Regions from separate parts of the Bradyrhizobium sp. AZCC 1610 genome, predicted to be linked through region 3. Evidence: riboswitches for the same ligand, from Rfam matches in the RefSeq annotation. Region 3 holds a riboswitch; each other region holds the start of a gene.
What was found. A riboswitch is a leader RNA that binds a small molecule or an ion and turns the genes downstream of it on or off. The one in region 3 is predicted to bind S-adenosylmethionine.

Region 1 (9,827 bases), 240 kb from region 3:
TCGGCACAGGTTTTTGCCGAAAGCGATGGCCGCACCCGCTTTGTGTGGATCGCCGACGTGCTGCCCAACGAGATCGCGCCCTACATGAACGCGCAGATGGATCTGGGCCTCCTCGCCATGCAAAAAGCATTGGGACGGAGCGCCGCATGACCTCTGCGTTTCTAGACGCCCTCGGCGCGGACGGCCCCTCGGCCGACCGCGCCGGCAGGATGGATCTCTACGGCCGCTTCGTCGGCTCATGGGATCTCGATGTCAGGCAATTTTCCGAAGATGGCACGGAGCGCCGCCGCGCCGGCGAATGGCATTTTGGCTGGGCGCTGGAGGGGCGCGCGATCCAGGATGTCTGGATCGTGCCGCCCCGCGGCGAACTGCGGCACGGCGATGCCGCGGCCAATTTCAACTCGTACGGCACCACGCTGCGGGTCTACGATCCCGATATCGACGCCTGGCGCATCCAGTGGACCGACCCGGTGACGCGGAATTTCCTGCAGATGATCGGCCGTGCAGAAGGCCGCGACATTGTGCAGTTGGGCACGCGGCCAGACGGCCAACTGGCGCGCTGGAGTTTTGCAGACATCACCGCCGATTCGTTCCTCTGGCGCGGCGAAGTCTCGGCCGACAACGGCGCAACATGGCGTGTCATCACCGAGTTCACCGCCCGCCGCAGGGAAGCGTGATCTTTCTCACAGATAGGCTCCCCGTGCGCTCCTAGCCTCGGCGCGTGCGTCCGAATGGCGCCGCGCCCGCGGCTATCAGCGCATGAGGAGTCCGAACCATGACGGGAGCTGACAAGGTCGTCTGCCACGCAGCCACGCTGCTTTTGCTGTTCACCCTGACCTCGATGCCGGCCAAGGCGCAATTCGCCGGCATCAGTGGCGGAGGCGGCGGCGAAGACATGATGACGCAGATGGCGCCGATGCTGGAAATGATGAAGGCAAAGATGGGCAAGCGCCGCTTCGCCATGATGATGCAGACCATGGGCCCGATGATGAGCCGCATGATGGAAGGCGGCGGCGGAATCCCCGGCGGCTTCGGCAGCGGTTATGTGCCCGAGGGTAACGGCGTGAGCGCCGGCGGCATGAATTTCGGCAGCATCGGCGGCGGAGATTTCATGGGCGTGCTCGGCAGCGGAGGTGGCGGCGAGCTGATGAGCATGGTCCCGCAACTGATGCGCATGGCCAATGTCAGTGGCGACCGTCACGGCCGGCGACGCACGCGGCGGTAGTTCGCGACCTTGTCATTCCGGGGCGATGCATAGCATCGAACCCCGAATCTCGAGATTCCGGGTCTGGTGCTGCGCACCATCCCGGAATGACAGCCGTTACGACAGCGCCGGCCGCACAGCGGGCGCGGGCCGCGGCCTCGGTCCCCATCGGGTCAACATCACGCTGACGCATGACAGCACGCCGAGCAGCACCATAGACGCCGCCGCCAGCTTGAAGAAGTCCAGTGCGGTCGCGTCATGCGTCGACAGCCACCACCCTCCCGCGCCGATAAACAACAACCGTGCGGTCTGCGCCAGCACCGGGCCGATCACCTTGGCTGCGCCCTGCGACGAAAAATAGGACGTCGTGGCAAGTCCGATGAACGCATACATGGGAGCAGCCGTCGACAGATACTGGCGACTGGCGGCGCGCACGCTCGCATCGTCGGTGAAGAGATTGACCCAGATATCGGGGAATACAGCAATGAAGCTCGCGACCGCGCCGACTGAGACGAATGCGACGAGCCCCGCCGTCCAGGCGATCTTGCGGGCCCGCGCGATGCGCTGCGCACCGACCGCCATGCCGACCATCGGCACCGAAGCGATGCCGACGGCGAATGCGATCGAGGTCAGCATGAATTCGAGCCGCGCACCGATGCCGTAGCCGGCGAGGATTTCGGTACCGAAACTCGCCAGCATGTAGGTGAAGATGCTGATGGTCAGCACCGACTGCAGCGGCGAGAAGCAGGCGATGGCGCCGACCTTGAGGATATCGATGAACATCGGCATGCGAATCCGAAGGCCGCGGATTTTTGGAATGACGCGCGCGCGGCCCGAGAACAGATACCAGGACATCACGGAGATGCTGATCAGATAGGCGATCAGCGAGCCCGCCGCGACGCCGCGCATGCCGAATTGCGGGATCGGGCCGAGGCCCAAGCCCAGCGTGCCGCCGAGAATGATCTGGCAAATGGCCGACGAGAGCATCATTAACGACGGCAGCTTCATGTTGCCGGTGCCGCGCAAAATGCCGGACATCGTGTTCATCAGCCACGGCACCACGGCGCCACCGAAGAAGATCTGCGTATAAGCCACCGCCTGCGTCAGCACATTGCCGCGTCCGCCGAGCAGTTCCAGAAGCTTTGGCCCGAAGATCAGCATGCCCAGCATGAATACAAGCCCGAAGCAGAGGCCGATCAGCAGCGCATGCGCGGCCAGGGTCGAGGCGCGGTCGATATCACCGGCGCCGAGCGCGCGCGCAATCGCTGAGGCCACGCCGCCGCCCATGGCGCCGCCCGACATGGTCATGGTCAGGATCACGATCGGAAACACCAGCGCCATCGCCGCCAGCGATTCCACGCCCAGCCGGCCGATATAGGAGGTCTCGGCGATCACGACACAGGTGCCCGCGGTCAGCGCGATCACGTTCGGCCAGGCGAGCCACAGCAGCGTGCGCAGGATCGGGCCGTCCAGCAGCGCGTTCTTCGCCGGCGCTTCTGGCGGCGGAAGCGGGCGTTCCTTCTCGTCGACGGGAATTTCGGCAACGCCGATATCGGACATTTCTGCTCCCGCGCGCGGACTTGGGGCCACGCCGCGCCGCTTCCTAGCACGGCGGGGGGTGATTCCACGTGCGCCCGGCGCAATGGGGGCCTGCGGGATTGCAGGTGGGCCGCCATTTCGGACGGGTTCACGGGGAATTCATGCCGGGTCGAGAACGTTCAGGCGCGCATCGCATTGGTAATGGCAAGATCCCTCTGGGAGCGCTGCCATGCGCAAAAACATCCACCTCGCCCTGTGCGTCGGCGCGCTGGCGCTGCCGCTGGCCGCCTGCAACGACCCCAAGGAAACTGCGACCGACACTGCGACCGTGGCGCAGAGTTATGGTCCTTCGCCCGACCTGCCGCCGCCGGAACATTCCTGGATCCCGACGGTCGCCATCGCTACCGTCAACCGCTGGCCCGATGGCGCCAAGCCGATCGCCGCCAATGGCATGACCGTCGCCGCCTTCGCGACCGGGCTCGATCATCCGCGCACGGTCTATGTGCTGCCGAACGGCGACGTGCTGGTCGCCGAGAGCAACGCCCCGCCGAAGCAGGGCGGCATGAGCATCAAGGGCTTCATATACGGGTTGGCGCAGAGTCGGGCGGGCGCAGGCGTCCCGAGCGCCAACCGCATCACGCTGTTGCGCGACGCCGATGGCGACGGCGTTGCCGAGACAAGAAGCACCTTCATCAGCAACCTGAACTCGCCGTTCGGCATGGTGCTGGTTGGCGAGGATTTCTATGTCGCCAATTCCGATGCGATCATGAAATTCCCCTATTCGACCGGCGACACCAAGATCAACGCTCCCGGCGTCAAGCTTGCGGACCTGCCCGCCGGCACGCTCAATCACCACTGGACCAAGGATCTCACCGCCAGTCCGGACGGCACCAAGCTGTATGCGACCGTCGGCTCCAACAGCAATATCGGCGAGAACGGCATGGACGCCGAGAAGGATCGCGCCGCCGTGCTGGAAGTCGACCGCGCAAGCGGCCAATCGCGCATGTTCGCGTCCGGCTTGCGCAATCCGAACGGCCCGGCATGGAATCCGCAGACCGGCGAACTCTGGGTCGTCGTCAACGAGCGCGACGAACTCGGCAACGATCTTGTCCCCGACTACATGACCTCGGTGAAGGACGGCGCGTTCTACGGCTGGCCGTACAGTTATTTCGGAGATCGTGTCGACACGCGCGTCGAGCCGCGACGGCCGGATATGGTGCAGAAAGCGATGGCGCCGGACTATGCGCTCGGCGCGCATACGGCTTCGCTCGGGCTGGCGTTCAACACCGGCAATCTGTTTCCGCCGGAGATGGAAGGCGGCGCCTTCATCGGCCAGCACGGCTCGTGGAATCGCAAGCCCCGCGCCGGCTACAAGGTGATCTTCGTTCCGTTCAAGGACGGCAAGCCTTCGGGTGCGCCGCAGGACGTGCTGACCGGCTTCCTCAACGACAAGGGCGAGGCGCAGGGCCGCCCCGTCGGCGTGCGGCTCGACAAGCAGGGCGCGCTGCTGGTTGCGGACGACGTCGGCAACACGATCTGGCGCGTGACGCCGGCGGCGAAATCGGCGTCGCGGTAGGCCGACGTTCTCGTGCCCCGGACGCAGCGCAGCACGCAGTGATGCGCTGCAGAGCCGGGGTCCTGCTGAATTGGCGTACCGAGGAAGTTGGGTCCCGGCTCTGCGGAGCAGCGTTACACGCTGCACCGCGTCCGGGACGCAACACGCTACACCCGGAAATGCTTGGAGAGCTTCAGGCCCTGCGCCTGGTAGTTCGAGCCGATGCGCTGGCCGTACATGGCGTCGGGCCGCGACAGCATCTTTTCGTATACCAGGCGGCCGACGATCTGGCCATGCTCGAGGATGAACGGCACCTCGCGCGAGCGCACTTCGAGCACGGCGCGCGAGCCCTGCCCGCCGGCACCGGCGTAGCCGAAGCCGGGATCGAAGAATCCCGCATAGTGGACGCGGAATTCGCCGACCAGCGGATCGAACGGCACCATTTCCGCGGCGTAGTCCGGCGGGATCTGCACGGCCTCCTTCGAGGCCAGGATGTAGAATTCACCGGGATCGAGGATGAGGCTGCCGTCAGGACGTGCCGGGATCGGCTCCCAGAATTCATCGACCGCATAGCCGCCGCGTCGATCGATATCGACCACGCCGGTGTGGCGCTTGGCGCGGTAGCCGACGAAGCCTGAGGTATTCTCGCCGGAGAGATCGACGGACAGCGCCACGCCGTTGGCCAAATCCGCATCGTCGATATCGACCAGCCGCTCGGCGCCGTGCAGCGCGTCGAGTTCGTCGGCGTTGAGGACGGCATCTCCGGCGCGGAAGCGCACCTGTGAGAGCCGGGAGCCCTCGCGCAGCAACACCGGAAACGTCTTCGGGCTGATCTCGGCATAGAGCGGGCCGTGATAGCCGGCGCCGATCATGTCGAAGCGGCGGGTGCCGTCGGCAATCACGCGGGTGAAGACGTCGAGCCGCCCGGTGGAGCTCTTCGGATTGGCGGCCGCCACGATCTGCCGCGGCAGCGCGAGGCTTTCCAGCAGCGGCACGATGTAGACGCAGTTGGTCTCCAGCACCGCGCCGTCCGAAAGGTCGATCTCGTGCAGCTTCAACTCGTCGATGCGCTCGGCGACGGTGGCGCCCGGGCCGGGCAGAAAGCTCGCGCGCACCCGGTAGGCGATGTCGCCCAGCCGCAAATCGAGGCTCGCCGGCTGGATCTGGCTTTCGACAAAGGGATAGGCCGGCAGGATCAGCCCCGCATCCGCCATCGCCGCGATCATGCGGTCGGGCAGAATTCCGTTGGCGTCGGGCGGAAGCGTGAACGGCACGGCGCGGTCCTCTGAGGTGGCCCTTTCGGATGCCCAACTGTCATCCAGACCTCATAGATATGGGCTTTCACGGGTTATCCGAAGGCCGGCTTGACTGAAAGGGCGCAAGCGAATATCAGCATGACTTATCCCGTGGTGATTTGAGCCGGCCGGCTTGCAGCCACGTTAAATAAGTCGCTAAACAGGCCGGGGACACGTGTGATCCCGGCCTGTGGAAATTTTTCCAGGCCGGTTTTTTGTGACCATTTTCCGGTGGTCACGACGGAGGTCACATGTCTGAGACTAAGGCTACCACCCGCTATCGTCCCGAAACCAGGCTGGTGCATTCCGGCGCCCTGCGTTCGCAGTTCGGAGAGACCTCCGAAGCGCTGTTCCTGACGCAAGGGTTCATCTACGACAGCGCCGAGCAATGCGAGGCGCGGTTCAAGGGCGAAGATCCGGGCTTTCTCTACTCGCGCTTCTCCAATCCCAACATCTCGATGTTCGAGCGGCGCATGATCGAGCTCGAAGGCGCCGAAGCGGCACGCGCGACCGCGACCGGCATGGCGGCGGTGACCACCGCCATCCTCGCGCCGCTGAAAGCCGGCGACCACGTGGTGGCGGCGAAGGCGATGTTCGGCTCCTGCCGCTACGTGGTGGAAGATTTGCTGCCGCGTTACGGCATCCAGTCCACCCTCGTCGACGGCCTCGACCTCGACCAGTGGAAGCGCGCGATGCAGCCCAACACCAGGACCTGCTTCCTGGAGAGCCCGACCAATCCGACGCTCGACGTGCTGGACATTCAGGCGATTGCCGAGATCGCGCACAAGGGCGGCGCGCGGCTGATCGTGGACAATGTGTTCGCAACCCCGATCTGGCAGAGCCCGCTGTCGCTCGGCGCCGACGTCGTGATCTATTCGGCCACCAAGCACATCGACGGCCAGGGCCGCTGCCTCGGCGGCATCATCCTGTCCTCGGAAGCGTTCATCGCCGAGCACATCCATAATTTCATGCGCCAGACCGGCCCTTCGATGTCGCCGTTCAATGCCTGGGTGCTGCTGAAGGGGCTGGAGACGCTGGCGGTGCGCGTACGCGCGCAGACCGAGACGGCGGCCAAGGTGGCGGACGCGCTCGCCAAGCATCCTAAGATCTCGCGGCTGATCTATCCCGGGCGATCAGATCATCCGCAGGCCGCGCTGGTGAAGAAGCAGATGCGCGCCGGCTCGACTTTGATCGGCTTCGAAGTGAAGGGCGGCAAGGCCGGCGCCTTCCGCTGCCTCAACGCGCTGCAGATCTCGCGCATCTCCAACAATCTCGGCGACGCCAAGAGCCTCGTCACCCATCCCGCCACCACGACGCATCAACGCCTGACGCCGGAGGCGCGCGCCGAACTCGGCATCAGCGAAGGTTTCATTCGCTTCTCGGCCGGGCTCGAGCATGCCGATGATCTGATCGAGGACTTTGAGGCCGCGCTGGAGATGGCGTGAAGTAGCTGCACAATCAGCCACACAACAGGTGTCTTCCCTGCGAACGCATGCGAACGCAGGGACGACGGCGTAGATTGCACCTCGACTCACATCGGCCTATAAGCCCGCACGTCCGACGGCACGCTGACGCCGAGCTTGATCTGGCCGACCGACTTGATGATGTCGTCGCCGAGCAGTTGCGCGAAGCAGGCGTAGCCCCAGTCGCTCATGTGCAAGCCGTCGGCGATCACGAAATTCTCGATCGGGATCGCCTGCTTTTCGTGCCAGTCTTTCATCACGGCGAAGCGCGGGAAGATGCCGACCTTGCGAAGCTCGGCGGTCTTGTTCAGCAGCTTCATCATCTTGCCGGCGCTTTCGGCGTGCTCGTTGACCCGCGGCGAATATTGCGGATCGATCAGCACAATGTCGGCGCCAACGGCCTGAATGCGCGTGATCCCTTCCTCGACGAGTTTTGCCGTCTCACCCGGATCGAGGTTGCGCAGCACGGCGTTGGTGCCGACCTGCCAGATCACCAGGTCCGGACGCATGTCGATGACGGAGGTCTGCAGCCGCTTCATCATTTCCGGCGCGTCCTCGCCACCCTTGCCGGCATTGACGACGGAGATGTCGGCCGTCGGATATTGCCGGCGCAATTGCGCGGCGAGCCGGTTGGGATAGTTGAACTCCGGCGAGGTCGCGCCAAAACCGGCGGTCGAAGACGATCCGAACGCGACGATCACCACCGGCTGACCCGCGACGAGCTTGTTCGCGACGCGCGGCAGCGATCCCATCGATTTGGAAGCACCCTTTGGCGGCAAGCACGGAACACGGCTGAAGATGTCGCCGGCTGACTTCGCGACCTCCTTCACCTTGTCGATCGCCTTGCCGGTGATGCCCTTCTGCGCGGCCGGATTGGTGGCAGCCATCGGCGCGGCCTGCGGCGGGACGCTTTCAGCCGAGGGCTTGTTTTCAGCCGTGTTTTCAGTTTTGGCGCTATCGGACAGCGCCGCCCGCTGGCCGGTCTGTTGCGGGGCCGTCTGGGCGTGCAGCGGCAGCACCGAGGCAGGCGTCAACAGCGCCAGCCCCGCGGCGGAGACAGTCAGCCATATCGACAAACGAAAAGGGCAGTGAAAACTCATTAACGCTGGTCCCTAATTCTGCTGCGCCTGGTCGAGGCGGGCCGCATCGAGCACAAATTTCGACAGCGCGCGGCCGAGGCAGCCATGAACCCGCTTGGCCATGTCGGTGCCGTGAAAAGTACTGAACAGGTCAAAATCTCCGGCGTCGTTCCAGTGACGCATGATAGCAAACCGATCGAACAGCGGAACGTTGTGCTGCTGCGCCACCACGCGCATGTTATCCAGGTAGGGCGGCGCAGAAATCATCGTTTCGGTGCGCGGGCTGTATTGCAGATTGACCAGAACCACATCGGCTCCTGCATTTTGCAGCGCAACAAGTCCCTCGTCGATCGCACCGCGAAAATCGTCGGGATCGACGGATCGCATAGCATCGACGGTCCCCGTCTGCCAGATGACCAAAGTAGGCCTTTTTGCTTCCACCAGCTTAACGAGGTTGGCGTCCACCTCCTCGGCCGTCTTCCCGGTCTGGAGTTCTACGGTGAGGTTGACCGGGATCGAGGGCAGCTTCTCCTTCAGGGCCGCCTGCAGCTTGGCCGGATAGGCGCTGGCTTCGGAGGAAAGGATGGTCGATGAGCGGCTGCCCACCACCAGGACGGTCAGCGGCCGGGCGTTCTTGACGGCCTCGGCCACCTTCGGAAGCGTGCTCTCGGTGGAGAGGAGATGGCTTGGGACTTGGCAGGCCTGAGGGGCGGCATCCTGGGCGCGAGCAAAACCACCGGCTGCAAGGCCGGCAAACAGGGTCAGGACCAGCACAGCTCCGGAACCGGGCCTCATGCGCCTCCTCCCGCCATGTCGGCGTTGCCACCAGCGATCTTCGTTTTCGACGCTCCTTTGTCGGCCGAATGCTTGTACCACGAAATCACCCACGCCACGCCCCACATGATGAGGATTCCGGCAAGGCTGACCAGGGCGTGCGTAAGAGCACCCCCGGAAACTTCGGCCAGCACGAAGTGCCCGGCGAAGGCCAGGAAGATGCCGAGACAGAATATCTCAAGCGAATGCTGGCCGCACAGGATCAATGGTCGCAGCCAGGGCGATTTGAGCCCTGACCAATCCTTGCGCAGAAAGCGCACGGTGAGCGCCGCCAGCGCGAGGAAATGGGCAAAGCGCAGCACGTCCAGATCCGTCTTGGTGATCGGATACATCCACTGTTCGAGCTGCTTCGGCATCAGGAAGCTAAGCTGCGGAATGTGCCAGGTCAGCGTGACGAAGAACGCGGCCGCGAGATAGGCAACGCAAATCCACATCGTCACCGGCGACGACAGGATGCGCGACATGCGCGCCGCCCCGCCCAGCGCACACCAGGCACCGAACACGAACAGCAACTGCCAGCAGAACGGGTTGAAGATCCAGAAGCCGCTCGGATAGGCCGTCAGATACCAGTCGAAGTGCCAGGTCAGTGCGTACAGCAGCACCGACAGCCCCAGCGCGATGTCGGCCCGCCACTTCATCAGCCACAGGATAACAGGCAGAAACAGCATCAGCACGATGTAGAGCGGCAGCACGTCCATGTTGACGGGCCGGAATCTCAGGAGCAGCGCCTGCACGATGGTGACGTCAGGCTGCTTGAGAAAATCCATGATGCCCATTTCTTCGCTATAGAGCGGATTCTCGAAACGGGTCGCGACGTAGGATATTTCCGCAAGGAAGATCGTGAACAGGAACACATGC
Region 2 (9,827 bases), 5.0 Mb from region 3:
GAGGACATCCACGTCGTGTGGAGTTCTGACCCGATCCCGGAATCGCCGACGGTGTGGCGCAAGAATCTGACACCGGAACTGAAGGCGAAGATCAAGGCTGCGTTCTTGAACATCAAGGACATCACCTGGGCCGATCAGGGCAAACTCAATCGCTTCGTCGAGACCAATGATGCGGCTTACGATGTGATCCGCGACACCGCTAAGGCGCTCAATCTCGATCTCAAGAAAATGAAATGAGTCCACTGTACTAACACGCCGTACCAACCCTCCGGCATAGGACTACCCAGATGATCAAGATCGAAGGTTTGAAGAAATCTTACGGCGGGAAGCCGGTGCTCCAGGGCATCGACCTCGAGGTGAAATCCGGCGAGTTCCTCATCGTCCTCGGCCCCAGCGGCGCCGGAAAATCCACCATGCTCCGTTGCATCAACGGCCTGACACCGCCGGACGCCGGCCGGATCGTCATCGACGGCACGATCTTCGACTCCAAACGTGCGGCCGGCGGGCGGTTGCGCCCGGTCGCGATGATATTTCAGCACCACAACCTGGTGAAGCGACTGACCGTGCTCAAGAACATCCTGGTCGGCCGCATGGCCGGGATGTCCTCGATCCTCTCCGCACTGCAAATCTTCCCGACGAAGGACGTCGAGATCGCAATGGAATGTCTTCAGCGCGTCGAGCTGACACACAAGGCAATGGCGCGCGCCGACCAGCTCTCCGGCGGCGAGCAGCAGCGCATCGGCATTGCCCGTGCGCTGGCCCAACGCCCGGCGGTCATCCTGTGCGACGAGCCGGTGGCCAGCCTCGACCCGAAAACCTCGCGTGTCGTGCTCGGCTATCTCAAGGCGATCTGCAAGGAAGAAGGCATCGCCGTCATCTGCAATCTGCATCAGGTCGACTACGCAGTCGAATTTGGCGAGCGCATCGTCGGTCTCTCGGGCGGCAAAGTGGTGTTCGACGATACGCCGGACCACCTCACTGTCGACGTCGTGCACCAGATCTATCCGGGATTGGAAGATCCGGGCGTCGCCCGCGTGTTGCGGCCGAACGCCGGCCCACGCCTGGTGTCGAATTCGCTCGATCCCATCGCCCTTGCGGCATCCGCCTGAGCAGGAGACGACCATGTCCGGCTACCAACTCGTTCTTCGTCCGCCTCAGGGCCGCTTCGGCTGGTGGGGCACCGGCATCCTCGGTCTGTTGATCGTGGGCTTCCTCTATTGGGCTGCAGTCGGATCGCAGATCAACGCGGCCAATCTCTGGAACGGCATCCCTTATATGTGGGACTTTCTGGTCCGCATGATGCCGCCGAATCCGGAGTTCATTGAGAAGCTCTGGCGGCCCGCGCTGGAAAGCCTGCAGGTCGCGATCTGGGGAACGTTGCTCGGCGTGGCGATCTCGCTGCCGATCAGCTTTTTTGCGGCCCGCAACCTTTCACCGCATCCGGCGATTTATCACTTCACCCGCCAAGTGCTGAACTGCATGCGCGGCATCAACGAGATTATCCTGGCGCTGATCTTCGTCGCCGCCATCGGCCTCGGCCCGTTCGCCGGCGTGCTCGCTCTCGCCATCCACGGCGCGGGTATGCTCGGCAAGTTCTTTGCCGAAGCCATGGAAGACATCGACGAAGGTCCGCTCGAAGCGTTCCGCTCGGCCGCCGCTGGCCCGTTCAAGACCTTCTTCTTCGGTGTGCTGCCGCAAGTGCTGCCGGCCTGGCTCGGTACCATCTTCTACCGTCTCGAGACCAACGTGCGCCAATCCACCGTGCTCGGCATGGTCGGCGCGGGCGGCATCGGCTTCGAACTCGTGTCCTCGATGAAGCTGTTCCAATATCAGGACACGGCGACCTGCATCCTGGTCATCCTTGCGATGGTGTTGGTCACCGACCTCCTTTCCTCCCGCGTCCGCTCGATGATCCGCTGACGCAACTCGGCCGGCGCCGTGCCGGCCACTTTATCCGCCTCTCGGTATTGCCGGGAAAAAGGTACCCCTTAGAGCGTCACCGCGTGGCGCAACACTGGAAAGGATGAGCCATGCTCACACGTACTCCCGCTTCCGTGACGACGAATGGCCGCAGCTATCGCGTCCCCAATACCCCGACCGTCGTCATTTGTATCGACGGTTCCGAGCCCGGCTATATCGAGCGCGCTATCGAGAAGGGACTCTGCCCCAACCTCGAACGGATACTGAAGACCGGCACGAACACGCTCGCGCTGTCGGTGATCCCGAGTTTCACAAACCCGAACAACCTGTCGATCATCACCGGCCGGCCGCCGGCCGTGCACGGCATCGCCGGCAACTTCTTCTATGACCGCGAGGCAAAGCAGGAAGTAATGATGAACGACGCCCGCTTCCTGCGTGCACCCACGATCCTCGCCGAGTTCCAGAAGGCCGGCAGCAAGGTCGCCATGGTGACCGCGAAGGACAAGTTGCGCACGCTGCTGGGAAAGGGCCTCGACTTCCAAAAGGGCACGGCCATCGCGTTCTCGTCGGAGAAGGCCGACAAGGCCAACATGGCCGAAAACGGCATCGAAAATGTGCTCGAATTCGTCGGCATGAAAGTGCCGGAAGTCTATTCGGCCGATCTGTCGGAGTTCGTCTTCGCGGCCGGCGTCAAGCTGCTCAAGACCTTTCGGCCGGACGTGATGTATCTTTCGACCACGGACTACGTGCAGCACAAGGCGGCGCCGGGTTCTGCGATCGCCGACAGCTTCTACAAGATGTTCGACCGCTACGTCGGAGAGCTCGATGCGCTGGGCTGCGTGCTGGTGATGACCGCCGATCACGGCATGAACGACAAACATTTGCCAAACGGCGAGCCGGATGTCATCTACCTGCAGGAGATCCTTGACGGGAAATTCGGTGCCGGGACGACGCGCGTGATTTTGCCGATCACAGACCCGTACGTCGCGCATCATGGTGCGCTCGGCTCATTCGCGACTGTCTACGTCGATAACGACAAGCGGCAAGCCGTGCTCGATCACATCAAGACGATCGTGGGGGTCGAGGTTGCGATCCCGGCGGACGAGGCCTGTAAGCGGTTCGAGCTTCCGGCCGACCGTATTGGCGACGTCGTCGTGCTGTCGTCGAAACACAAGGTGCTCGGCACCTCCGCCGCCAAGCACGATCTGTCGGGACTCACTGAGCCGCTGCGTTCGCACGGCGGTCTCACGGAGCAGACCGTGCCGATGATCGCGAATCGAAAGATCGTGGTTCCTGCCGGCCGTACGCTGCGCAATTTCGACGTCTTCGACGTCGCGTTGAATCTCGTAGCCTGAGGATCGATGCCATGAACGTGCCTTTCAGTTACGCGGCAAAGCGAGAGGCGATGCGGATTGCCGGCAAACACGTCACGACCGATGACGTGATCGAGGTCCGTAATCCCTACGACGGATCGCTCGTCGGCACCGTGCCGGCAGCGCGCCCCGAACACGTGCGCGAAGCGTTTGGCAAGGCGAAAGCGTTCAAGCCGAAACTGTCGCGCTTCGAGCGTCAGCAAATTCTGCAGAAGGCTGCTGAACTGCTGCGCGGTCGGCGCGCATCCTTCGCGCGTATCATTTCGGCGGAGTCCGGCCTCTGCTGGAAGGACGCGATCTACGAGTCGACGCGCGCCTACGACGTCTGGTCGTTCGCCGCACAACTCGCGGTCAAGGACGACGGCGAGTCCTATGCGTGCGACATCTCGCCGAACGGCAAGGCGCGCCGTATCCACACGCTGCGGACCCCGTTGCTGGGCGTCATCTCGGCGATCACGCCATTCAATCATCCGCTCAACATGGTGAGCCACAAGCTCGCGCCTGCGATCGCAACGAACAACCGGGTCGTTCTCAAGCCGACTGAGCTGACTCCACTGACCGCACTTGCACTCGCGGACGTGCTCTACGAAGCGGGACTGCCGCCTGAGATGCTCTCCGTGGTCACGGGTAATCCGTCCACGATGGGCGATGCGATGATCACGGATCCGGACGCAGACCTGGTTACTTTCACGGGCTCCGTACGCGTCGGCAAGCACATCGCCCGCACCGCAGGCTACAAGCGTATCGTGCTCGAACTCGGCGGCAACGATCCGCTGATCGTCATGGAGGACGCCGACCTCGACAAGGCGGCCGAGCTGGCCGTGCAGGGCGCGACGAAGAATTCGGGCCAACGCTGCACGGCGGTGAAGCGCATTCTCGTCGTCGAGAAGATCGCCGATGAATTCTCGAAATGCGTGCTCGAAAAGGCCAGGAAGCTGAAATGCGGCGACCCGGCCGATCCGGAAACCGATGTTGGCACGGTCATCAATGAGCGATCCGCTGTGCTGTTCGAAAACCGTGTCAATGACGCGGTGACGAAGGGCGCCGAGCTGCTTCACGGCAACGATCGCCAGGGCGCCCTCTATGCCCCAACCGTCGTCGACCGCGTGCCGTACGATTGCGAACTCGTGCATGAGGAGACGTTTGGACCAGTGATCCCGATAATTCGCTGTCCGAACGACATCGCAGAGGTGATCCGCATTTCCAATTCGACAGCCTACGGGCTGTCTTCCGGAGTTTGCACAAATCGCCTCGATTACATTACGCGCTTCATCAACGAACTTGAGGTCGGCACCGTGAACGTGTGGGAGGTGCCGGGCTATCGCACCGAGATGTCGCCGTTCGGCGGCATCAAGGACTCCGGGCAGGGCTACAAGGAGGGCGTTGTGGAGGCCATGAAAGGGTTCACCAACGTCCGGACGTACTCGCTGCCCTGGCAGAGTTAAGTTGTTGCGGAGCCGCTCATGCTTTTTGAGACTTGGCTCAATCCCGATTGAAGGAGGTCGGAGCAATTCAGTTGTGGGTAAGGATTTTTGCCTGCAATCGCGCCGAAGAGCCCGTTGTCGGGCAGGCCCATTGGCGTTTTTCAAGTTGCGCGATCATTGAATAGTGCCCCTGATTTGCCCGACGTGTCAAAATGTTCTCGCGGGATTGCAAGCATCCAGGCCAGCGACCATTGCTACTTTGCATGGGGTTGTTTTCGATATTTTGGTTGGGACCGCGAACCACGTCGGCCTTGCGGCTGTCTTTCCCGTTGATGATCGCAGGATGGCTTGCTGAGCCGTAGCTCGCGGATGCGCTCGCCTTCGCCCAAGTGGGCTTCGGCGCGGCAGCCTCACTCGCTTCGCGAGCGAAGGCTGGTGGGCCCGGCAGATATCAAATTTCTCTACAATATCTTGCACTTAGCACGAAGGTGGTAACCAAAAAGCCCCATTGAAGCGATTGCGCTTTTTAACGTGGCATTACCACCAAGATGCGCGAGGATGTTTCCAACATCAATCGGCGATCACCGGATGATGCGGCGCGCTCGATCACATCCCGGCGGCTTGCAGCATCGCAATGGTCTTGGCGAGCGTCAGGGCGGGATAATTGTTCATTACTTCCTGCACCAGCTCGCGCTCCCACGGCGTCAGGCCGGCGAGCAGCGCCGCGTCGGCGCTCACCAGCGCGACCTCGCCGGGGAACGCCAGTACGGCGCCGGCACCGATCAGAAATTTCCGTCGTGACTGCAGCAAAAAAAATCCTCCAAGATTGCACACGCATCTGGAGGACTGGCGACCTACTGTTGCCCATTCGGGCCACATCGTCGTGCCACCGTTGCCGGTCTAAGGCTGGTTGGCGGGGCCGTCAGGCCCTCTCAGGATGCTAGGCGTTTCCGCCTGTTTCAATATGGGGTTTTCGGTCCTAATGTCGAGGCCGCGAGCGCTGATTTTTGCAGCGCTCTGCTAGGATCGCCGGATGACGAATCCCCCGGCGGTCGGCGAAGTTCGCGCATTCACCGGGTCTCGCTGGCCGAGGCTCCGACCGCTTTGGCCAACTCCGCCAGCAATTCAGTGTTGCACTTCCACCCGTTATCTTTCAGCCACTCGATTGCCTCGGGTAGGGTTTCCGTTGTGAATTGGAACGACTGGCCATCTCCGCACGCGAGAGCGCCGCCGCATATATAGCCATCCTCGATCCTAACTACTTCCTCGGGATCGATGTCTGGAGGCAGAATCTGGTTACCTTCCTCATCGGATTGCATTTCACCGAGTACTTCATACTGGCAAATTTCGAGCACTGCGTTGTTGTCGGCTTCCTTGTCCAGCCGCAAGTATTCGGTCCATGTACTGGCGATGGTCGAGCTTCTTGGGATGCCAGAATTTTCGGATACTCGGTTTCCATCAGACTGCTCCCAAGCGTCGCGATGCCATTTCTAAGAGCTGGCGCCTAGGTGATAGTCTGTCGCCGCACCACTTTTGGCCTGTAATCGCGCCGAGGCAACGCCATGGGCGGTTCTGCAAACTGCGCGATGATGGAATAGTGCTGGTGATTTGCCCGACGTGTCAAATGTCTTGGCGGGTAAAGCATCCATGCCGGCGATCCCCTGCTACTTTGCATGGGGTTGTTTTCGATATTTTAGTTGGGGGCGAGAACCGCGTCGGCTTTGCAGTCGGGAAGCGTGGCTTGCCGAGCCGTAGCTCGCGGCCAAATAGCCCGCCTTCGCCCTTCGGGCTCCGGCGCGGCAGCCTTCTCTCGCTTCGCGAGCGAAGGCTGGTGGGCCCGGCAGGACTCGAACCTGCAACCAGACCGTTATGAGCGGCCGGCTCTAACCATTGAGCTACAGGCCCCGCCGCGGCGGCCGGGAGAAGCGGCCGGCAACGGTGCCGCCATCGTTTACAGGCATGACAGCGATACGGCAATGCCGCCCTTGGGAGCCAAGAACGGGCTTTCATCAAGCCCCGCGCTTGCCTACAACCTCCGTTGCATCATTCGTCACCGAACGCTTGAGGCTAGAAATGAAACTCGCTGGAATCGTCTGGGCCGGTTTGCTTTTGCTCGCGGGCGGCGCCGCGGCGCAGGAGGGAGGCAAGGCCATTACCAAGACCACAATCAGCCTGGGAACCGCGACGCCGGGCGGCGGCTTTCCCGTCTACGGCAATGCCTTCGCGGAGGTGATGAACGCCGCCGACCCGGCACTCTCGATCGAGCCGCGCAACACCAAGGGCTCCAACGAAAACATCCCGCTGCTGGAATCCGATCAGCTCGACATCGCGCTGGTGGCCGGCGAGCCGTCCTATGAGGCCTTCATGGGCATCGGGCGGGCGGCAACGAAACTGAAGATCCTCACCGCGATGTATTCCAGCCCCGGCATGTTCGTGGTGCGGGCGGACAGTCCCTACAAGACGATCAGGGATCTGGTCGGCCAGCCGGTCGCGTTCGGCGCGAAGGGCTCCGGCCTGCCGATCCTGTCGCGCTATATGCTCGACGGCATCGGGCTGAAGCAGGATGAGGACTTCAAGTCGATCTATCTTGATCGCGCCGGCGACGGCCCCGCCATGGTGCAGGACGGCCGTGCCGCCGCGCTGTGGGGCGCGGGCATCGGCTGGCCGGGATTTGCCGCGATGGTGCAGGCGCCGGGCGGCGCCCGCTTCATCGCGCCCGACGCCAGCGAGATCGCGCGCGTCCGCGCCAAGCACGCTTTTCTCAAGCCGCTGACGGTCCCCGCCAACAGCTATCCCAACCAGCCGGCGGCCATCGATTCCGTCGGCTCATGGAGTTTTGTGCTGGCGCGCGAGAGCCTGCCCGACGACGTCGCCTACCGGCTGGCACGCACGCTGCACGGCGCCGAGGGCGCGCTTTGCAAGAAGCTGCCGCAGGCCTGCGAGACCACGGCCGCGAACACGATTGCGGCTGCGCCGAATGCAGCGCTGATCCATCCCGGCGTGATGAAGTATTTCCGCGAGGCGGGGGTGGTGAAGTAGCTTCGCTTTCCCTGCCCGTTCCCCGGACGCTGCGCAGCACCTAAAGCGCGTTCACGAGCGTCTTCGACGCGCTATGGTGATGCGCTGCTGATCCGGGGTCCATGTTGCTGGCGGCATGGTAGGTCCCGGCTCTGCGGCGCGTCATTTCATGCCGCGCCGCGTCCGGGACACGATACTTGATTATTTCTTCGCCATCGCACACGCCGGATCCGGCGGGCCGAACGCTTCATCGCCCGGGATCTTGGCGAGGATCTGATAATAGTCCCACGGATATTTCGATTCCTCCGGCTTCTTGACCTGCACCAGCCACAGGTCATGCACCATCAGATTGTCCTCGCGCAGTTTGCCGTTGCGGGAAAAGAAATCCTCGATCGGCTTTTCGCGCATCTTCGCCGCCACTTTCAGCGGCTCGTCGGTGCCGGCCTCCTTGATCGCGTTGAGATAGCTCATGACCGAGGAATAGACGCCGGCCTGCCACATCGTCGGCATCCGGTTCATCTTGGCGAAATAGCGCTTCGACCATTCCCGGGTCTTGTCGTCCATGTCCCAGTAGAACGACGTCGTCAGCAACAGGCCTTGGGCTGCCGGCAATCCCAGCGAATGGATGTCGGTGATCAGCGCGAGCAGTGCCGCCATCTGCTGGCCGCCCTTGAATACGCCGAACTCGGCGGCGGTCTTGATCTCGTTCATGTTGTTGGGCGGACCCGCCGCGATACCGATGATCTTGGCCTTGGAAGCCTGCGCCTGCAGCACGAAGGACGACAGATCAGGCGTTGCCAGCGGCGGACGCACCGAGCCCAGCACCTTGCCACCATTGGCGGTGACGACGGTAGAAGCGTCGCGTTCCAGCGCGTGGCCGAAGGCATAGTCGTCGGTGATGAAGAACCAGCTGTCGCCGCCGCGCTTGACCACGGCCTGCGCGGTGCCTGCCGCGAGCGAACGGGTGTCGATCACCCACTGCATCGCGTAGGGCGAGCAGAATTTGCCGTGGAAATCCGCGGCCAGCGTAGAATGCGTGATGAACAGCTTCTTCTTGTCATTGGCGATGTTCTGCACCGCAAGACCGACCGCCGACACCGGAACGTCGACGATCAGGTCGACCTGGTCGACGTCGTACCAGCGCCGCGCGATGCCGCCGCCGATGTCAGGCTTGAGCTGGTGGTCGCCGACGATGATGCTGATCGGCTTGCCCAGCACCTTGCCGCCGAAATCATCGATCGCCATTTGCGCCGATGTAACCGAGCCCTGGCCGGTCGGCGTCGCCGCCGGACCGTTCATGTCGGTGAGAACGCCGATCTTGACCAAATCGTCTGAAACTTGCGCGAGCGCGGCGGTCGATGCCAGCATCGCGGCGGCCGCGAGTACTCCCAGCCTGGATAGGTTCCTGGCGAACATCCTGTCTTCTCCTCCCTGGAATCGGCGCGTTGGCCGCCGGTTTTTGCAGACGGTTTCGCCAATTGGTCTCATTTGCAACTATTTTCGGGCGGCGTCAACGTCGTCCCGTGGAGGGCCCCGACGACAGGCAGTCCCCGGCTCTGTTTATTTCCAACCCGATTCAGGGCATAGCCGGGCCATGACCTCGCCCCAGCGCCTGCCGATCTCGCTGACACCGCTCGATGTGGCGCTCGACGCCCTGCTGAACGGTTTGGAACCGGTCGCGCCGGTGGGAGTAACGCTTCAGGAAGCGCTGCGTTGCATCGCCGCCGGGATGCCGCCGCTCCCGGCCTGTCCGCCGCGCGACACTGCGGTGGCTGATGGCTACGCCTTTTGCGCCCGCGATCTCGTCGGGGCATCCTCCTATTCGCCGTTGGCATTGTCGGCGCCGCCGGTCTGGGTCGAGGCCGGCGAGGCCATCCCGGAGGCTTGCGACTGCGTGCTCGATTCCGATTCCGTCGACCTATCCGGCCCGCTGCCGCAGGTGCTGGCGGAGGCGATCCCGGGGCAGGGCGTGCGCCGGGCCGGCGGCGATATCGCAGCCGGTTGTCTCCTCGTGGAGGCCGGGCGGCGCGTGCTGCCGCGCGATCTCCTGATGGCGCGCACTGCGGGAGTAGAGCGGTTGAACGTCCGGCGT
Region 3 (9,827 bases):
TGCCGTACGCGTCAGCGCCGTACGTCCTGCGCGCCGGATTTTCGCTCACAAGATAACTTGCCCTGCGACTCCGTCTGCGCGCCTGACGCTGCTGCGTCCACCGCATCCCATCCCGCGTTCGTGACGATCGCGATACGCCCCTCTTGCCGGGACGAGACGGGCGAATTGATAGAACTGATTTGCCCGACACGTTAAGCGGAATATTTTTGCAACCGAGACTGGACGACCCAAATCACGTTGAAATGGCTGACCAAATCGCCGTTTTGGCGCAGCGGGTTTTGGACGGTTCGTCCGCAGAAATTGTAGCCCGCATGAGCGAAGCGATATGCGGGTCCTGAACAGCGGTATCAGCTAAGTGCCAACGGCAACAGCATTCGATCAGTTCGTCATCCGGTTCTAGGAGAAGCGCTTTGGCACGTACCGCGTAATAGCTTTGGATGTCTGGCACGCGCGATGGCTGCAGTAATCTGCATTGTTACGCCTATGAGGCATTACGTCCGAAGCGAGGCGCCGCGATGGTCCAATCAAAGGAAAGCGTTGGTGAGCAGGCCAGATATGGAGCGCACGCCGAGCTGCTTCTTGCGTTTTGGGCCTCGATAGGTTTTAAGCCCGGGGACTTTCATGAACAAAGGCATGAACGAGTAGCGTGCTGCGTGGCTTTGCCGCGTCTTAAACAGAGTGACGCACCTAGCGTGGCTCATGCGCATTGAATGAAGCTCTACAAAGGAACCCATCATGGCCAAGATGACCAAGAATCAGTTAATTGATGCAATTGCAGAGGGAACGCAGATTTCCAAGGGAGACGTAAAGGCCGTCATCGAGCAGATGGCGATCGTAGGTTACAAGGAGCTGAATGAATCCGGCGAGTTCGTCATTCCCGGTTTTGTCAAAATGTCGGTCGTGAACAAGCCCGCTACGGAAGCTCGCAGCGGTGTAAATCCTTTTACGAAAGAGCCTATGGAGTTTGCGGCCAAGCCAGCCAGCAAGTCGGTCAGGGCGTCACCCCTGAAGGTTGCTAAAGACGCTGTCTGAAGCGGCGGCTTGGCTGACGTGTGTTCGTTCGTCTGTGGGTAATTCCATTACACCCTACAGTCTCGCAAAGGCCATGCGGTGTAATGCCCGCGTGGCCTTTTGTTTTTATTTATTGGATAGTCTGGCCGGAAAAATACGGACTCTGTTCATTCTCCGCGAACCGATATTGATTTCAGGCCACCTTCGTCGGCAATTCGCCCTTCGCTCTAATTCGTCACGGTTCCCTGCAACAGCTTGATGCCATGCGCGAGCGCGCCCTGCATCAATAGCGTGTCAACGCCGTAGGCAATCATGCGAAAGCCCTTGGCACGAAAATCGCGCGCCCATTGCTCGTTGCCGGCGAGAAAGCCCGGCGTCTTGCCGTGCTTCTTGCACGCCCTGACCAGGCTATCGACGGCGGCATGGAATTTTGGGTTGTCGAACTCCCCGGGGATGCCGATGAAGTTCGTCAGATCGTAGTGACCAAGCCAGACCACGTCGACGCCGTCGACTGCCGCGATCGCCTCGACATTCTCGATGCCTGTTGCGGTCTCAACGAGCGCGATCACCATCGTGCGGGCGTTCGCCTGGGCGATCTTGTCGGTCTCGGGCCCGCCCGAATAGTCATCGTGCGCCGCTACATTGAAAGCGGCGCCACGTCGTCCTGCCGGCGGATATCTGGTGCAGTCAACGATCGCCCTTGCCTGCTCGGGTGTTTCGACCATCGGCACCATGATGCCCATCGCACCAATATCGAGTGCACGCGCAATGTGATGGTAGTCGCCCGAGGGAACGCGGACGAGAGGCACCAGATCAAGTCCACGGCAGAATGCGAATTGTGCCTTCATGGTCTCGAAGCCGACGCCTGAATGCTCCATATCATAGAGGATGAACTCAGCGCCTGCCTCGCGGCAGATCGTCGGGTAGCCGGGCGTGAAGAATTCGAACGTCATCGTTCCGAACGCACAGCCGCCCGACGCAAGGCGAGGTTTCAATGGGTTTGGGCGCAACGCATTTCCCCAGAAGTGCTCCATGGTCACCCGAGCATGGCGAAGACCGTGACGATCATCAGCATTTGATGCAACCTACGTGGGCCCCTGGCTTTGATCAATCCCGCCCTGCAGGATCAAGAGGATCCGCGGGGTCGATGCCTGGATTGCAGGGCCCAACCATGTCAGGGAGCTTACCAACATACCGGGTTTCACACGTCCCCGACATGGCTGCGAAGGTCGAACCGCTCCCGCGCGAACGATTCAGATTCCAAGCGCGAGAAAGCCGGTGCAAACCACAATCAGGCTCACAATGATAAGAGCAAGGAAACTGGAAGAAGTAATGTCTTCGCGCATGACGGCACCTATGCCTCAATCAGGCAAAGATCATTGAACCATCAATTTGTTTCAGGATGTCTTCGTCGCACTCAGAAAACGACTTCGTCGGGCGGCTCTACTGTTACGTGCAGCACGCCCCACGAAGCATCTTCACGTCCGCGAGAGCCCCGCGAGCATCGGGTAGGCCTCATCATACCGCTCAACGCGACGGATTTCCGAGATGTGGCGTGCTTCACACGCGGCTATCGCGCGCACGACTACAGTTGCGTGCTCCCAGTTGACAATTGGCTTGGCCCCAGCGGAAATTTGCGCACGGAGCATTCGTCATGGAAGAGACCATACGGCTCTACCGAACGCTGCTGGGCAATCGCGCGTATCTGCGCTCGCTGGCCGAGGGCGCAGCTTTCCTCGCCGCCAGCACCATCGCGATATTCGCCGCGGTCACCTATGCTACGGTCCATGCCAGCAACTACGTCACCGATTTTGTGCTGAGCCGCGTTGGCCCTTTCAACGTGCGCTTTCTCTTCATCTACGGGACATTCACAGCGTTCGTCATTACGGCGAGCCTGCTGGCCTGGCGGCCAAACCGGGTGCCATTCGCGCTCAAGGCGATGGCGCTGTTTCTGCTGGTCCGCGCCGTGTTCGTGGCGCTCACCCACATGGCGCCATCGCCGATCGATCCGCAGAAGCCGGCGCCGTTCTTCAACTCGATTTTTTACGGCAGCGATCTGTTCTTCTCCGGCCACACCGGCCTGCCGTTTCTCGCCGCGCTTGCCTTCTGGCACATCCCGCAATGGCGAATGTTCTATCTCGCGCTGACCGGCTTCTTCGGCTCAGTCGTGCTGCTCGGCCACTATCACTATTCGATCGATGTGTTGGCCGCCCTGTTCATCACCCATGGCGTCTTCCAAATTTCGTGCTGGCTATTTGCGCGCGACTACACGCTGTTTCGCTCTTCCGAAAACCAGACCGCCCCACGGCCCAAGCGTGCAAGCCGAAAGGCGTTGGCGCCGGCCGGTAGCGGACATGAGCGCGCTCCCAAACCGTTTGTGCTGCACGTCGTCGGAGACGAAGCGATGCCGAGCGGCCAATCCAAAGCCGACTTGAGTCATCCGAACGGATAGGCGCTGCCGTGTATTCCGTACCCGTCCCGCGATGAAGGCGTCCCCTTCCCGTCAAGGAACGGCAAGAGAATGCAACGCAATCCGCCTCAGCTCGACGGCATGACGTAGGCATAGATCCGGCCGCGCGAGACCGGGGCTTCGCGGACGCGGTTGCCGTTGTTGCCCGAAATCATGATCGGATTGCCCTTGGCGTCGATGCCGGTGATGATGCCGACATGGCCGCCGCGGCGGCCGCGCGTCATCACCGCAATCGCGCCGACTTGCGGCCCGGAAATGCGCTGGCCGTATTTCGCGAACGAACTCGCCATATCAGAGCCGGTGCCGCGATAGCCGGAGTGCTGCAGAACCATGTTGGTGAACCGCGCACACCACAGGCTGCCGCGTCCCGTCGGGTTGCCGCCGAGATAGCGGCGCGCTTCGGCCACGACATTCGATGAGGTGAAGTGAGAGGCCATCGCGCCTCCGGTCGGCGTCCCGGTTGCATTCGCCCCGACGCTTGCGTTCGTCGCGACGCTTGCATTGGCATCGGCAAGACCGCGCGCCTGCATTTGCGCTACGCTGCGTTCCCAGCGCGACGTGTGCGCGGCGTGCTTGAGCCGGGCACGACGGCCGCGATCGGCGCGCGCCTCAGTGACGGCGTTGGGCGCGCTGAAGCCGCCAGGCGCAGCCATCTGGGGGCTGCTTTCCATGAAGCTCGGGTTGGTGTTGGCAAAGCCGCCGGCCTGCATTGGCGCACCCCCGCGCTTCCAGCGCGACATCCTGATGGCATGGCGATGGTGACGATGAGCGTAATGATGCTTGGCATGATGGCCGGCGTGATAGGCCCGGGCGTGTCGCCCTGCGCCGTGGTGAGGCCGTGCTTCAGCTGGAGAGACAAATACGACGATGGAAGCCGAACACAGTGCCAGCGCGATGAAACGAAGCGACCGGCGAAACGCAAACAACTGACGCATACTTGATCCTCTAACACTTCCCCTTTGCGTTCGTCTACGAACGAACGCGGGCGGCGTTTTGCGTCGCGATGTGACGGGAGGAAGATTTCATGTGGCGGCGCGGAAACGATTTCGGGGTGATTCCGCGATGATTCGATGGCGAAAATGAAACTAAACTGCCGCATTGCAGCCGCGGGAATTAACTGCAATTTTGCGGGCCGGCCGCGCAAGGAAGTTGCGTGAAAACAAGAAAATGGAGAGGAATCCGAAATGCCCTATGCCGTCGCCAAGGATAGCGTTCGTCTTCACTATGAAGAGGCGGGAAGCGGGACGCCGATCATCTTCCTGCACGAATTCGCGGCCGACCATAGCAACTGGGAGCCGCAGATGCGCTACTTCTCGCGCGGCCACCGCTGCATCGCCTATTCGGCGCGCGGCTATACGCCATCCGACGTGCCGTCTGACGCCGACGTCTACACTTACAAGCACTTCTACACCGACGCGCTCGCCGTGCTCGATCACCTCGGCATCGCGAGAGCGCATTTCGTTGGCCTGTCGATGGGCTCTTATTCCTCGCTGCAGGTCGGCCTCAATGCGCCGGAGCGGGCGCTGTCGATGACGCTCGCTGCCGTCGGCGCGGGCTCGGATCTCGAAAACCTCGACGCCTTCCGCGCGCAGTGCCGGGCCAACGCCGAGCAGTATGAGGCGATCGGCTCGGTGGAAGTCGCCAAGGTTACGCGTGAGGCTCCGAGCCGGATTCCGTTCCTGCTGAAGGACCCGCGCGGCCACGCCGACTTCTACGCCGCGCTGGCGCGGCACGACGCCAAAGGTTCGGCCAACACCATGCGCAGCTTTCAGGGGATGCGTCCCTCGATCTACACCATGACGGATGCGATCAGACGCGTGCCGGCGCCGGCGCTGATCCTGTGCGGCGACGAGGACGACAATTGCATCGGGCCGAGCCTGTTCCTGAAACAGCATCTGCCGGCGGCCGGGCTCTCGTTCTTCCCCAAGTCAGGCCACGTGCTCAATCTCGAAGAGCCGGCGCTGTTCAACGAGATGGTGGAGCGGTTCATCGCGCTGGTGGAGGCCGGGAGATGGCCGGTGCGCGATGCGAGGTCGATGGTCTAGCCCCGTCATTGCGAGCGAAGCGAAGCAATCCATGCCTCGACTCGGGGAAAGATGGATTGCTTCGTCGCTTCGCTCCTCGCAATGACGGCGGAGGCCTATTTTCCCTGCCCCGCCCCGCCCCTGCTCAGCAAAAACACGCCCTGCTCGCCGAACATGTTCCAGACCCACCAGGGCAGGTTCAGCGGCACCGGGCGGCCGTAGAGATCGAGCGCCATGGCGCGCTCCATCTTGACGTTGATCTCGTCGCAGAGCTGCACGAAATCCTTGATGGTGCAGAAATGGATGTTCGGCGTGTCGTACCAGGTGGCGGGGAGATTTTCGGTACGCGGCATGTGCCCGCCGACCAGCAGTTGCAGCCGCATCTTCCAGAAGCCGAAATTCGGGAATGAGACGACCGCGCGCCGGCCGATCCGCAGCAGGTTTTCCAGCACGGCCTTCGGCTGCCGCGTGGCTTGCAGCGTTTGCGACAGGATCACGTAGTCAAAGGCGTCATCAGGATAATTGACTAGGTCAGTGTCGGCGTCGCCCTGCACCACCGCAAGCCCCCTGGCGACGCAGCGGTTGACGCCCTCGCGCGACAGCTCGATGCCGCGGCCGTCGATGCCGCGGCTTTCCAATAGCTGCAGCAACTCGCCATCGCCGCAGCCGACGTCGAGCACCTTCGAGCCAGATGGAATCATTTCCGCGACCAGAAGATGATCGGTGCGATACTTGCCGGTGCGATCGGGCGCTATGCCGCCGAGCGGCAAGGCCGGTTCCTGAACCGCCATATCAACCACCCGCACCATTGCAGAGCCCACGCGCCTTGCCGGCGGATTCCAGGAAGGCGCGGGCAATGTCGAAGAGCTCCGGCACATCGAGCAGGAAGGCGTCATGGCCGCGATCGGTTTCGATTTCGGCGAACGACACCCGCGCGCTGGAGGCGTTGAGCGCATGCACCAGCGCCCGCGATTCCGAGGTCGGGAACAGCCAGTCCGAGGTGAACGACACCACGCAGAAGCGGGTCTTGATGCCGCGAAACGCCTGCGCCAGCACGCCGTCATGGTCGGCGGCGATATCGAAATAGTCCATCGCCCGCGTCAGGTAGAGATAGCTGTTGGCATCAAAACGCTCGACAAACGACGAGCCTTGATAGCGCAGATAGCTTTCGACCTGGAAATCCGCGTCGAACGAGAAGGTCGGCAACTCGCGATCCTGCATTCGCCGTCCGAACTTGCGATGCAGCGCGGCGTCGGAGAGATAGGTGATGTGGCCAGCCATCCGCGCCACGGCCAGCCCGCGGTGCGGATGGGTGCTGCGTTCGAAATAGCGCCCATGATGCCAGTCCGGATCGGCCATCACGGCCTGTCGGCCGAGTTCGTGAAACGCAATGTTTTGCGCCGAATGGCGCGTCGAGCAAGCGACCGGCAGCGCCGAAAACACGCGCTCCGGACAGGCGGCGGTCCATTGCAGCACCTGCATGCCGCCCATCGATCCGCCGGTCACGCACAACAACGTTTCGATCCCCAGCCGATCGAGCAGCATGGCCTGCGCGCGAACCATGTCGGGGATGGTGATGACTGGAAAATCCAGCCCCCAGGCCTTGCCGGTAGCCGGATTGGTCGAGGCCGGACCGGTCGATCCCATGCAGCCACCGATCACGTTCGAACAGATGATGAAATATCTGTCGGTATCGAGCGGACGGCCGGGACCGACCATGATCTCCCACCAGCCGGCCTTGCCGGTCAGGGGATGCACGTTGGCGACATGCTGATCGAGGGTCAGCGCGTGGCAGATCAGAATAGCGTTGGAGCGGTCGGCGTTCAGTTCGCCATAGGTCTGATAGGCGATCTGAAATGGCGCGAGATCGATGCCGCAATCGAGCTTCAAGGGCTGCTCGGTGCCGAACTTCGCCACCAGCGAGGTCGGATGATCGGCCTCATGGGCGCGATCCTCGTTGAGGATCGAGGGGCTCGGTATCGAATGCACGTTTGTCATCGCGGCGACCCTCCTCCTCGCGGAGGCTACGGACAGAATCAGGCCATAAAAAACCCGGCCTGAACAAAGGTTCGGCCGGGATCAAATCTGTCCCCGGCCTGTTTAGCGAATTGTTTAACGTGGCTGCAAGCCGGCCGGCTCAAATGACCACGGAATGGAACAAAGCTAGTCCCGCCCAAGCATTTCGTCAAGGCAGGCGGGGCCGGGCACCATGGTTAACCTGATCGCGCAGGGCTCCTCCGTGACGTTTCTCTTTGCTTTCAGCGCCCGTCTTTCCTAATCAATGCGACTGTCTGCCGGCCGCATCGGGCTGTCCGGCACCAAGGTTTTTGAGATGTCCAAGGTACCGTCCAAGGCACCCCCGGCCCCGCCCTCGCTGCAGGAGCTGCGCAAGGAGATCGACGCGATCGACGAGCAGGTTCATCGCCTCTTGATGGCGCGCGGCGACATCATCGACCGGCTGATCCAGGTGAAGCAGACCCAGGAAGTCGGCTCTGCGTTCCGGCCTGCGCGCGAGGCCAGCATGATGCGGCAACTGGTGCAGCGCCATCGCGGCATCCTGCCGCTCGACACCATCGAGAGCATCTGGCGCGTCATCATCTCGACGTTCACCTATGTCCAGGCGCCGTTCTCGGTGCATGCGGATGTCTCGGTCGGCGAGGCCGCGATGCGGGATTCGGCGCGGTTTCACTTCGGCTTCGTCGTGCCCTATGTCGGCCATTTCAGCGCGCACGCCGCAGTCGAGGCGGTGGCGAAATCGAAGGGCGATCTGGCGCTAGTCTCGGCGATCTCGAGCCGCACGCCGTGGTGGATCGCGCTGGAGGCCAGCGGCGCACCGAAGATCATCGCCCGGCTGCCGTTCCTCGAACGCGCCGATCATCCGGCGGCGCTGCCGGTGTTCGTGATCTCGCGGGTCGCCGACGACGCCATGGTGACGGAAGTCCAGATGTGGAGCGTGCGCGTCGCCGGCTGGAACGCCGATACCGCGCGCGCACTGGCGCCGCTTGCCGAAATCGTCGCCGTGCCCGATACCGCCTTCGACGGCGCGGCGCTTCTGGTGTCGGACGCCGGCGCCGGCTTCGAAAAGATCAAGAATGCCCTGATCCAGGCCGGCGCCTCAGTGCGCTCTTCGGCCCTCGTCGGCAGCCACGCAACGCGCTATACGGTGCCCCCGAACGGGGCAGCCAAGGCTTAAGGGCCCGCCCCGAAATTCCGGAGTTGAAGATGAACCGACCCGTGCCGAATCCCGGCATTCTCGATATTGCGCCCTACACGCCCGGCAAGACGCCGGTGCCGGAGCCGGGCCGCAAGGTATTCAAGCTGTCCGCCAACGAGACCCCGTTCGGGCCCTCGCCGAAGGCGATCGAAGTCTACAAGCAGGCGGCGGCGCATCTGGAGGACTATCCGGAAGGCTCCTCGCGGGTGCTGCGCGAGGCGATCGGCCGCGCTTATGGGCTAGATCCCAACCGCATCATCTGCGGCGCCGGCTCGGACGAAATCCTCAATCTCTTGGCGCACACCTATCTCAGCCATGGCGATGAAGCGATCTCCACCGCGCACGGTTTTCTGGTGTATCCGATCGCCACCATGGCGAACGGCGCGAAGAACGTCATCGCGCCCGAGACCGACTTCACCGCCAACGTCGACGCCATCCTCGCGCGCGTGACGCCGCGCACCAAACTGGTCTGGCTGGCCAACCCGAACAACCCGACCGGCACCTACGTGCCGTTCGACGAGGTCAAGCGGCTGCGCGCAGGTCTGCCGCCGCATGTGCTGCTGGTGCTGGATGCCGCCTATGCCGACTACGTGTCGCGCAACGATTACGAGCTCGGCCTCGAACTGGTGGCGACCACCGAAAATACCGTGATGACGCATACGTTTTCCAAGATTCACGGGCTGGCCAGCTTACGAATCGGCTGGATGTTCGGCCCCGCCAACATCATCGACGCCGTCAATCGGATCCGCGGGCCGTTCAACGTCTCGACGCCGGCGATGCTGGCGGCGGTCGCGGCGATCGAGGACACCGCGCATGTCCGGATGTCGAAGGCGTTCACCGAGCAGTGGCGCAACTGGATCACGGAAGAGGTGACAAAACTCGGGCTCAAGGTCACGCCGAGCGTCGCGAATTTCGTGCTGATCCATTTCCCGCTCGACAAGGGCAAGACCTCGACTGAGGCGGATGCGTTCCTCACCAGGCGCGGCCTGGTGCTGCGCGCGCTCAACAATTACGGCCTCCCCCACGCCCTGCGCATGACCATCGGCACCGAGGAGGCCAATCGCCTCGTCGTCGATGCCTTGCGCGACTTCATGGCGGCCAGATGAGC

Region 1: linked by a shared signal. The riboswitch ahead of V1279_RS00680 (O-succinylhomoserine sulfhydrylase) and the one ahead of metX (homoserine O-acetyltransferase MetX) in region 3 are both predicted to bind S-adenosylmethionine.
Region 2: linked by a shared signal. The riboswitch ahead of V1279_RS26665 (hypothetical protein) and the one ahead of metX (homoserine O-acetyltransferase MetX) in region 3 are both predicted to bind S-adenosylmethionine.

Annotation. Positions count from the first base shown of each region.
Region 1 is NZ_JAZHRR010000001.1:137,782-147,608, reverse strand. It holds gene V1279_RS00710 (SRPBCC family protein) at 1-150, shown strand, start outside; gene V1279_RS00705 (hypothetical protein) at 147-677, shown strand; gene V1279_RS00700 (hypothetical protein) at 776-1,225, shown strand; gene V1279_RS00695 (MATE family efflux transporter) at 1,322-2,764, opposite strand; gene V1279_RS00690 (PQQ-dependent sugar dehydrogenase) at 2,973-4,319, shown strand; gene V1279_RS00685 (2'-deoxycytidine 5'-triphosphate deaminase) at 4,466-5,572, opposite strand; SAM riboswitch at 5,695-5,774, shown strand; gene V1279_RS00680 (O-succinylhomoserine sulfhydrylase) at 5,845-7,038, shown strand; gene V1279_RS00675 (SGNH/GDSL hydrolase family protein) at 7,125-8,156, opposite strand; gene V1279_RS00670 (SGNH/GDSL hydrolase family protein) at 8,169-8,930, opposite strand; gene V1279_RS00665 (OpgC domain-containing protein) at 8,927-9,827, opposite strand, start outside.
Region 2 is NZ_JAZHRR010000001.1:5,401,314-5,411,140, reverse strand. It holds gene phnD (phosphonate ABC transporter substrate-binding protein) at 1-237, shown strand, start outside; gene phnC (phosphonate ABC transporter ATP-binding protein) at 288-1,109, shown strand; gene phnE (phosphonate ABC transporter, permease protein PhnE) at 1,123-1,920, shown strand; gene phnA (phosphonoacetate hydrolase) at 2,031-3,275, shown strand; gene phnY (phosphonoacetaldehyde dehydrogenase) at 3,287-4,738, shown strand; gene V1279_RS26665 (hypothetical protein) at 5,324-5,527, opposite strand; SAM-I-IV-variant riboswitch at 5,564-5,663, opposite strand; gene V1279_RS26660 (hypothetical protein) at 5,788-6,105, opposite strand; tRNA gene V1279_RS26655 (tRNA-Ile) at 6,547-6,622, opposite strand; gene V1279_RS26650 (TAXI family TRAP transporter solute-binding subunit) at 6,791-7,756, shown strand; gene V1279_RS26645 (ABC transporter substrate-binding protein) at 7,937-9,151, opposite strand; gene V1279_RS26640 (molybdopterin-binding protein) at 9,330-9,827, shown strand, end outside.
Region 3 is NZ_JAZHRR010000001.1:378,796-388,622, reverse strand. It holds gene V1279_RS01925 (HU family DNA-binding protein) at 736-1,032, shown strand; gene V1279_RS01920 (HpcH/HpaI aldolase family protein) at 1,239-1,964, opposite strand; gene V1279_RS01915 (phosphatase PAP2-related protein) at 2,666-3,463, shown strand; gene V1279_RS01910 (TIGR02594 family protein) at 3,550-4,416, opposite strand; gene V1279_RS01905 (alpha/beta fold hydrolase) at 4,666-5,526, shown strand; gene metW (methionine biosynthesis protein MetW) at 5,622-6,296, opposite strand; gene metX (homoserine O-acetyltransferase MetX) at 6,298-7,503, opposite strand; SAM riboswitch at 7,585-7,664, opposite strand; gene V1279_RS01890 (chorismate mutase) at 7,838-8,698, shown strand; gene hisC (histidinol-phosphate transaminase) at 8,728-9,825, shown strand; gene V1279_RS01880 (prephenate/arogenate dehydrogenase family protein) at 9,822-9,827, shown strand, end outside.